DNA from 4 places in the Bacillus sp. URHA0034 genome. Region 2 is predicted to be linked to each of the others. Evidence: riboswitches for the same ligand, from Rfam matches in the RefSeq annotation. Region 2 holds a riboswitch; each other region holds the start of a gene.
What was found. Region 2 has a riboswitch for S-adenosylmethionine ahead of ACZ9EE_RS20655 (methionine ABC transporter ATP-binding protein). Riboswitches for the same ligand answer to the same signal wherever they lie in the genome.

Region 1: it holds a riboswitch for S-adenosylmethionine, as region 2 does, so the genes downstream of both, metK (methionine adenosyltransferase) here and ACZ9EE_RS20655 (methionine ABC transporter ATP-binding protein) in region 2, are expected to answer to the same signal.
Region 3: it holds a riboswitch for S-adenosylmethionine, as region 2 does, so the genes downstream of both, ACZ9EE_RS03820 (YezD family protein) here and ACZ9EE_RS20655 (methionine ABC transporter ATP-binding protein) in region 2, are expected to answer to the same signal.
Region 4: it holds a riboswitch for S-adenosylmethionine, as region 2 does, so the genes downstream of both, ACZ9EE_RS18110 (methionine ABC transporter ATP-binding protein) here and ACZ9EE_RS20655 (methionine ABC transporter ATP-binding protein) in region 2, are expected to answer to the same signal.

The regions. Positions count from the first base shown of each region.
Region 1 is NZ_JBWCDK010000002.1:4,291,063-4,293,263, reverse strand. Features, by position in the region: gene metK (methionine adenosyltransferase) at 1-967, opposite strand, end outside; SAM riboswitch class I at 1,278-1,415, opposite strand; gene pckA (phosphoenolpyruvate carboxykinase (ATP)) at 1,670-2,201, shown strand, end outside.
Region 2 is NZ_JBWCDK010000002.1:3,882,238-3,884,438, reverse strand. Features, by position in the region: gene ACZ9EE_RS20655 (methionine ABC transporter ATP-binding protein) at 1-844, opposite strand, end outside; SAM riboswitch class I at 979-1,085, opposite strand; gene ACZ9EE_RS20650 (O-acetylhomoserine aminocarboxypropyltransferase/cysteine synthase family protein) at 1,210-2,201, opposite strand, start outside.
Region 3 is NZ_JBWCDK010000002.1:313,732-315,932, forward strand. Features, by position in the region: gene ACZ9EE_RS03815 (phosphoadenylyl-sulfate reductase) at 63-779, opposite strand; gene ACZ9EE_RS03820 (YezD family protein) at 855-983, opposite strand; SAM riboswitch class I at 1,083-1,184, opposite strand; gene ACZ9EE_RS03825 (hypothetical protein) at 1,368-1,652, shown strand; gene ACZ9EE_RS03830 (AbrB family transcriptional regulator) at 1,915-2,201, shown strand, end outside.
Region 4 is NZ_JBWCDK010000002.1:3,343,680-3,345,880, forward strand. Features, by position in the region: gene ACZ9EE_RS18105 (methionine ABC transporter permease) at 1-147, opposite strand, end outside; gene ACZ9EE_RS18110 (methionine ABC transporter ATP-binding protein) at 137-1,168, opposite strand; SAM riboswitch class I at 1,245-1,348, opposite strand; gene ACZ9EE_RS18115 (biotin transporter BioY) at 2,003-2,201, shown strand, end outside.

The sequences.
Region 1 (2,201 bases), 410 kb from region 2:
CCGGTCTTGCTACACCAATTGCATAGGCAAGCTGAACCTCAACCTTATCTGCCAGTCCTGCCGCCACGATATTTTTAGCCACATAGCGCGCAGCATAGGCAGCTGAACGGTCTACCTTTGTAGGATCCTTGCCGGAGAATGCCCCACCGCCATGACGAGCATATCCGCCGTAGGTATCAACGATGATTTTACGGCCTGTTAAACCTGCATCACCCTGCGGTCCGCCGATAACGAAACGGCCAGTTGGGTTAATAAAATATTTTGTGTTTTCATCAATGAGTTCCTTTGGAACAACAGGATTGATGACATATTCTTTCACGTTTCGCTGAATTTGCTCTAATGCAATTTCTGGGTGGTGCTGTGTAGAAATGACAATCGTATCAATTCGGACTGGTTTATCATTCTCATCATATTCCACCGTGACTTGTGTTTTTCCATCAGGACGCAGATAAGGAAGGATATCCTCTTTCCGTACCTCCGTTAAACGGCGTGCAAGTTTATGCGCCAGTGAAATCGGAAGAGGCATTAGCTCTTTTGTTTCATTACAAGCAAAACCAAACATTAAACCTTGGTCTCCTGCACCAATCGCTTCAATTTGCTCCTCTGACATTTGACCTTCACGAGCTTCAAGGGCTTGGTCAACACCCATCGCAATATCAGGAGATTGTTCATCAATCGAAGTTAAGACCGCACAAGTCTCCGAGTCAAAACCATATTTTGCACGATTATAACCGATACCTTTAATCGTTTCACGGACGATCTTTGGAATATCTACATATGTTGATGTGGTGATTTCTCCTGCTACTAAAACTAGTCCTGTTGTTACTGAAGTTTCAGCGGCAACACGAGCATTAGCATCCTTAGCTAGTATTGCATCTAAAATGGAATCAGAAATTTGGTCACAAATCTTGTCAGGATGACCTTCAGTTACTGATTCAGAAGTAAACAAACGACGTTTTGTTGACATCTGAATTCCTCCTTATTATGGAATTAAGTGAGGTTAGCTGTTTGGGTTTTATGTATACCTGCCGTTTAACCTCGAGTTGATACGGAACTCATTCCCTTAGTAGTATGAAATAAACATGGGATTATTATTATAGAAATGAAAAAGTGCCTTGGTGCTTGGCCCCAGACAAAATTCTATTTTAGTATACTCCCCTTAAAGTTTATACGATGGAATAAAAAGTACAATTATGTAACATAGCACGTAAATACAACAAAAAACCTTTCCATCATAATGAGGAAAGGTTAATAGCAAAAGTTTTGCGTGCCTTTCACTCTTATCGTCCAAGGTCAAGCCTTGCTTCAGGTTTAGCACCTTTGCCCGAAATAACGGATTCAATTGGAGTCCGATTATTCGTTTGCAGGTTGCTGGGTTTCATAGGGCCTGTCCCTCCACCAGCTCGGGATAAGAGAGTATCCGTTCAAGGCTAAATCATAACCTACTCCTTCAAACAATGTCAATGAATTTGTATCAAGTTTTTTCAAAAAGAGAAAATTGTAACTTTAAAAATGAATATTTTCTTTATTGGAGACTAATCCAAGCTTTTGTCCCTCCGCACGAATAAATTCTTAAATATTCACATAATTTCTTTCATTAGTATAGACTATTAAAATAAATGTGTTATACTATTTAACAAATAATCCTAGTAAAGGAAGGTTTCAGTAAATGAATTCTGTTCATATTCCAACTGAATTAAAACAATTGTTACAACAAAGTCATGTCCAGGTACAGCTATCCGTCCCGCAATTAGTTGAAAAGGTTTTAAGAAGAAATGAAGGAACACTGACCTCTACCGGCGCTGTCAGTGTTTCCACCGGCAAATATACAGGACGTTCACCACAGGATAAATTCATTGTGATGGAAGAGTCTACCAAGAATAAAATTGCGTGGGGCTCAACCAATCAGCCTATATCTGAGGAAGCTTTTACGAATCTGTATCAAAAAGTACTTGATTACTTAAGACTACAAAGTGAGATCTTTGTATTCAAAGGGTTTGCAGGAGCGGACAAAAAGTCCCGGCTGCCTATTCAAGTCATTAATGAATACGCCTGGCATAATCTATTTGTACAACAGTTATTTATTCGTCCAACAGAAGAAGAATTGTTAACACATGATCCAGGGTTCACAGTCATTTCTGCTCCAAATTTTAAAGCGGACCCAGTGATCGATGGAACAAATTCTGAAACCTTTATTATCA
Region 2 (2,201 bases):
TTATGACTGGCTGCTCAGCTGATTCGCCAATAAAGGTTAATTGGACAATCTGGCCGGAAGGATATTGTTCAAGCAAATGATCAACGGCTTCTTTTGTATCTTCATTCTCAGATACTTGCTGAACAAATCGCTTCGTAATTGGCTGCTGTGGTTTTTTAAATACATCCAGTACCGAACCAAGTTCAACTACCCTGCCACTTTCCATTACTGCAACACGGTGACAGATTTTCCGAATCACGTGCATTTCATGGGTAATTAACACAATTGTTAACCCTAGGCGTTTATTAATATCCACCAGTAATTCCAAGATAGAATCCGTGGTTTGCGGATCTAACGCTGAAGTTGCTTCGTCACAAAGTAATACTTTAGGGTTATTTGCAAGCGCCCTGGCAATCCCCACACGTTGCTTTTGACCGCCGCTAAGTTCGGATGGATAAGCATTTTCCCGGCCTTCTAAACCAACCAGTTTGACTAATTCGGCGACCCGTTTTTTCCGCTGCGGTCCTTTGACACCAGCAATTTCTAAGGGAAACGCGATATTTTCACTAACTGTTCTCGACCACAGTAAGTTGAAATGCTGGAATATCATACTGATTTCTTGGCGGGCTTTTCGTAATTGTGAGCCCTTTATTTTTGAAATGACACGGCCCGCAACTGTGACACTTCCCTCTGTTGGAATCTCCAAGCCGTTTAACATGCGGATTAACGTACTTTTTCCGGCCCCGCTATAACCAATCACGCCGAAAATTTCTCCCTCTTTAATCTCAAGGTTTACATCATCGACTGCCTTAAGGTCACCTTTTTTGCTAGGGAAGATCTTCCGAACATTTTGTATTGAAATCATTTGATCACCTACTTTTTTATCGTCTTTATTTGAATATAGAGTTAACTGGATGCTTATAAAGGATTTCTATTATTTCAGAAAAATAAAAATGCCTATCTGCACAGGCAGAAAGGCATCATGAAAAATAAACCTTTCTCCCATCTTCCAAAGCAAACGCTTTGTGTGAATTGGCACCATTTCAATAAATATTGACGGTTGCCGGGCTTCATCGGGCACATCCCTCCACCTCTCTTGATAAGAGCTAACAGCTTCTATATTCAATTTAAAATGTAATTGTTTTAACTAAATTATTTCAACAAAAATTATCGTATCATGTATAAAAATAGGTGTCAACGATTTTTTCGGAATATCTTTAATAGGTAAATTTAGGCTTTAGCCTTTAATGAAGATAAACCTGTCGCTGATTCAATCGCAGCCTCCAGGTCATCGATTAGATCCTCGACATTTTCAATACCGATGGAAAGCCGGATTAAATCCTCTGATACACCGGCAGCCTTAAGTCCTTCAGCGTCCAGCTGCTGATGGGTTGTGCTTGCTGGGTGAATGATTAAACTCTTAGCATCGCCAACATTGGCGACATGGGCCCAGAGTGTTAATGAATTGATTAATTTCGCCCCTGCTTCTTTTCCGCCTTTAATGCCAAAGACGACCATTGAGCCCGCACCCTTTGGCATATATTTTTTTGCTAATTCATTATCAGGATGTGAGCTATGACCAGGATAAGATACCCAATCTACTGCCGGATGAGCTAGTAAATAATCAACAATTTGCTTGGTATTGGCAACATGCTCCTTCATCCGCACATGGAGGGTTTCAAGTCCTAATGTAAACTGAAACGCATTTTGCGGGCTTAGCGCAGGTCCAAGATCGCGTAATAATTGAACACGGGCTTTGATGATGTATGCGACCGCCCCTAAAGCTTCTGCATAGATAAGGCCATGATAGCTGTCATCAGGAGTGGTGAAGCCAGGGAATCTTGGTGAATTCCAATCAAACTTGCCGCCATCGACAATGATTCCTCCCGTTGTGGTTCCGTTCCCTAACAACCACTTGGTTGCTGAATGAACAACAATATCGGCTCCATGCTCGATTGGCCGGCAAAGATATGGTGTGGCAAAAGTATTATCAATAATTAATGGAACCCCTGCTGCATGGGCAATGTCTGCTACTTTTTCAATATCGAGGACACGTAAACTTGGATTACCAATGGTTTCTGCAAAGACTGCTTTTGTTTTTCCCGTGATCGCTTGGCGGAAGTTTTCTGGATTTTCGGCATCAACAAATTTGACATTAATACCGTATTTAGGCAGGGTAACTGCTAATAAATTATAGGTTCCGCCGTAAAGATTGGAAGCAG
Region 3 (2,201 bases), 3.6 Mb from region 2:
CGTCAATGCCGGATTGGTTCAACATTCACTGTGGTGATCACCACAGTGTTGGAGGCTTTAGCTTAACGGGTATGTAAGCCGCATTCTGTCTTACCGCTGCCCGACCAGCGTCCTGCACGTGAATCGGCGCCATCACCAACCGGCTTTGTACAAGGGAAACAACCGATGCTTGGATAGTTCTGGTCATGCAAGGTGTTGTATGGAAGATCCTTACTTCTGATGTACTCCCAAACCTCATCCCAAGTCCAATGAATTAATGGGCAAATTTTGATATTCTCGAATTTATCATCCTTATTAAGGAACTCTGTGTTGGCTCTTGTTGGTGACTGTTCACGGCGAAGTCCTGAGATCCACGCTTGTTTAGCAGTCAAAGTCTCCCTTAATGGGATTACTTTACGAATGTTACAGCACTGGTTGGCATCTCTTAGCCATAGCGCCGAGCCATATTCTGCAGCTTGTTCATCAAGAGTTACTTTTGGTTGTTTCCGCTCAATTCTTAATGTTGGGAAACGGGCTTCGATTTTGTCGATGACTTCGTAAGTTTCAGGAAAATGCAGCCCGGTGTCTAAGAACACGATATGGGCATCTGGTTTTACCTGATGAATCAGGTCAATCAATACAATCGCTTCGGCTCCGAAGCTGGATGCATAGACAATGTCTTGATCAGCATAAGTGTTGTATGCCCACTTTAAAACGGAAAGTGCCCCTTTCGTTTTATCTTCGAAAGGAAATGTGTCGGAAATTTGTTGCCAATTTTGATAGGTAATTGCAGCGGTCATGCTACATGCCTCCTTTTTTTCATAAAAAAACGTCTTCCAGGGCGGCTGACGTTGAGACAGCCTCCAGCTTACTGGTCAGCAGTTTTTATTTTGTTTAAGACGAACCTTTTCATTTTTTTCTATTTGTACAATCTTACCATCCTGAACTACTAGTGTAATCGAGCCAAATTGTAAAGAAACCAGCATGTTCTCTAAATGCGTGATAAGTTCTTGCCTTTCATTAGCGTTCAGACTTATTCGCCTCCTTTTTACAAAAAGCGCCTTTCCCACTTTAGGAAAGGCGCTCACAAAAGTCCAGTAAACACCTTATCTACCAAAATGAAAACCATTTTGCTGGAATTGGCACCTTGCTTGGCAGGTTGCCGGGCTTCATCGGGCCAGTCCCTAAGCCTCTCTAGATAAGAATAATTGATTGATGTGATTAATCCTACCATACCAATAGGATTTATGTAAATAAAAAAATATAAAATTTAAAAAATTCTTCACTGCTCTCTTTTTTGTGATGAATTTTTGGCAAAAAAATTTCTTTAAACCAATGCCCTTTTCTGATTGTTTGCATTTACTGTAATGTGAAGGAGGAGGATGAATGTGACGGAATTGAGTTTTCATCAAATTGCCCATGAATTGTTAAAAAAGGAAGTCGAAGTAGTTACTCTGCAAGGGAATTTTACCGGCAGGCTTTTAGAGGTAGGCAGAGATGTTATTGTATTGGAATCGAGAGGCAGAGGCCGCGAACGAATTTTGGGTATTAGAATTGAAACGATCGTAGCGATTTTCCGAGTGGAAAATTTTATACCTAGAGGACCATTTGGGTTTGGGCCAGGGGAAGTCGAGGAATCACCAGAACATCATGAAAGCAGCAGCAGTCATTAAGACGAATCAACAAGAGAAAGCAGCCGTATGCTTTCTCTTTTTTTTGCAAAAATCTCCCTATTACCGAAATATTAAACGAAATTTATTTAACTTCAAATACATACGGAAATGCTCTTACCTTGATAATGTCTCTTAGTACCCTTTTACACGTCATCGTGCTAAAATAATGAAATGACAGGAACATCATGATTCCAAATGATGGGGATCTGTTTTCCTCACAGTAAGGACGCGGTTAAATAATAAAAGACAAGAAGGGTTTTTTTTGAATAATACATCAAAGAATTTAGACAATAAAATACTTCGTTTTACAGTTACGCTGGTAACGGCTTTTATTGGGGGGTTAGTATTTTCTTTTCTTCATACTCCGATCCCTTGGCTGCTTGGGCCAATGGCAGCTGTCTTAATCGGCGCAAGATTTGGAAAAATTGCATTTTACTGGCCGGTTGCGATTCGTGATACAGGCTTAATTGTCGTCGGGTATTCGATTGGACTATCATTTACAAAAGACGCACTCTTACAAATTATCGCCAAACTTCCTTCGATGCTGCT
Region 4 (2,201 bases), 540 kb from region 2:
AATACCATTTTCTCTTGTAATGACTAAAACAACACCAATTGGTATTCCGATAATAACGGATATAATGAGAGCAACTATGACCATATAAAGAGTCTCGTTAATTGAACTAAAGAACTCAGGCCAAAACCAAGACCAATCAAATGGCATCTTCAGACACCTCCCTAATAACAGCATTATGTTCCCTTATATAGTGCACAGCACGCTGAATTTCTTCTTCATCACCTTTAAATTCAACCAGTAAGTTCCCAAATGGACTACCTTGAAGCTCCGTTACCATGCCATGAATTACATTTAAATCAATGGAAAAGTTCTTTGCAGTGTTGGAGATTAAAGGTATATTGGTTGAACTGCCTTTAAAGATGATTCGATAGATGTTCGTATGACCATTATTCATAATTAGTTGTTGAATCGACTTTGGGATGTTATCGTTTAGAACAGTCCGTACAAAGCTTCTGGCAATCTTAGTCTTTGGTTCGGTGAAGACGTCAATGACAGGCCCTTGTTCAACGATTATCCCATTTTCAATAACGGCCACTTTATCGCATACGTCACGGATCACATTCATTTCGTGGGTAATCATTAAAATGGTTACGCCGAATTCATCCCTAACTTTTCGTAATAACTCTAATACAGCCTCGGTGGTATTAGGGTCCAAGGCAGATGTTGCTTCATCGCATAATAGAATATCAGGGTCTGTGACTAACGCCCTTGCAATTCCAACCCGTTGCTTTTGACCTCCCGACAGCTGATCGGGATAATGATTCATCCTATCCTCTAAGCCAACGAAAGTGAGTACTTGTTCCACCTTTTTCCTGATTTCACCTTTGGGTCTGCCTTCCAAGATAAGTGGCATTGCTACGTTGTTAAAAATAGTTTTTGAATGCAATAGGTTATACTGTTGGAATATCATCCCAATCTTTTTTCTTTGTCTACGTAATTCCTTGGGAGTCTGGGATAAAAGATCTATACCATTTATAAGGACTTTCCCTGAAGTAGGGCGTTCCAATAAATTTACACAACGGATTAGCGTACTTTTTCCAGCACCACTAAAACCGACTACGCCAAATATTTCACCTTTATCAACCTGAAGACTTATTCCTTTCAATGCTTCCACTTTTTTCTCTTTGCCTTTTCCATAGCTTTTATGGACGTCTTCAAGTATTAGCAAGATAGTAATCTCCTTTCCGGAATTGTAAATTATACAAAATAGCCTCTTTCATCAGAAAGAGGCTATTTTTATCTAGACCTTATCTTTCAGAATGAAACATTCTGCAGGAATTAGCACCTTTCATTAAATGATGGTTGCTGGACGTCGTCGGGCCTGTCCCTCAGTCTCTCTGGATAAGTTATTTAATTTTAATATAATAATAATATTATGCAATATTAAGACTATTGTCAATATTTTTCTGCTATTTTCAAGTTGTAAACTATTTCTAGTATAGAAATAAAGTTATTAATAGAAAAGGAAGCAAGGGGACGGTTCTCTTGCTTCTAAGCGGGTAAACAAAAACAAATATTAAGATTAAGCCTGGTGAATTAATAAAGCCATCCATCCACGTGAGATACCATCATCTGTAGAATAGAATTAGCTGAGAATGAAGAATTGAAAGATCAGATTGTAATGGTTTCATCTCTTTAACATGGACAGAAAAAAGATTGGGATCGATTGTACTTAAGCCAACAGCTCAGTTTTGTTCAACAAGACTGAAAGGATTTGAATTAATCTTGATGAACCGTACCATAAGTAAATGAGGTCTTTTCTGAAAACAGATACAGCACCATTCCATCATAGTTTAGAAGGTGCTGATTTGCTTATATGAACAAAAGGGTTTGGCCTGCCAAGCCCTTTTTGTATTCTTTGATCAAATGAGCACAACTTAATTTATTTTTCAAAACAAACGCGAATTGTCAACCGCAGTTAATGTTTGGTTGACAATTAACATGAAATTGAATATTATCATAATTAAATTAATTACATATTTATTTTGAGGAGAATGTAAAAATGAAACTTAAAGAAATTACCTTTGTAGCGGTGTTTGCTGCGGTCATGGGTGCTCTAGGTATCGTTCCGCCTATTAATCTTTCGTTTACACCCGTACCTATTACATTGCAAACACTAGGTGTTCTTCTTGCAGGTGGAGTATTAGGGGCAAGATTAGGAGCAATGAGCCAAACTGTCTTTTTACTACTAGTTGCTGTTG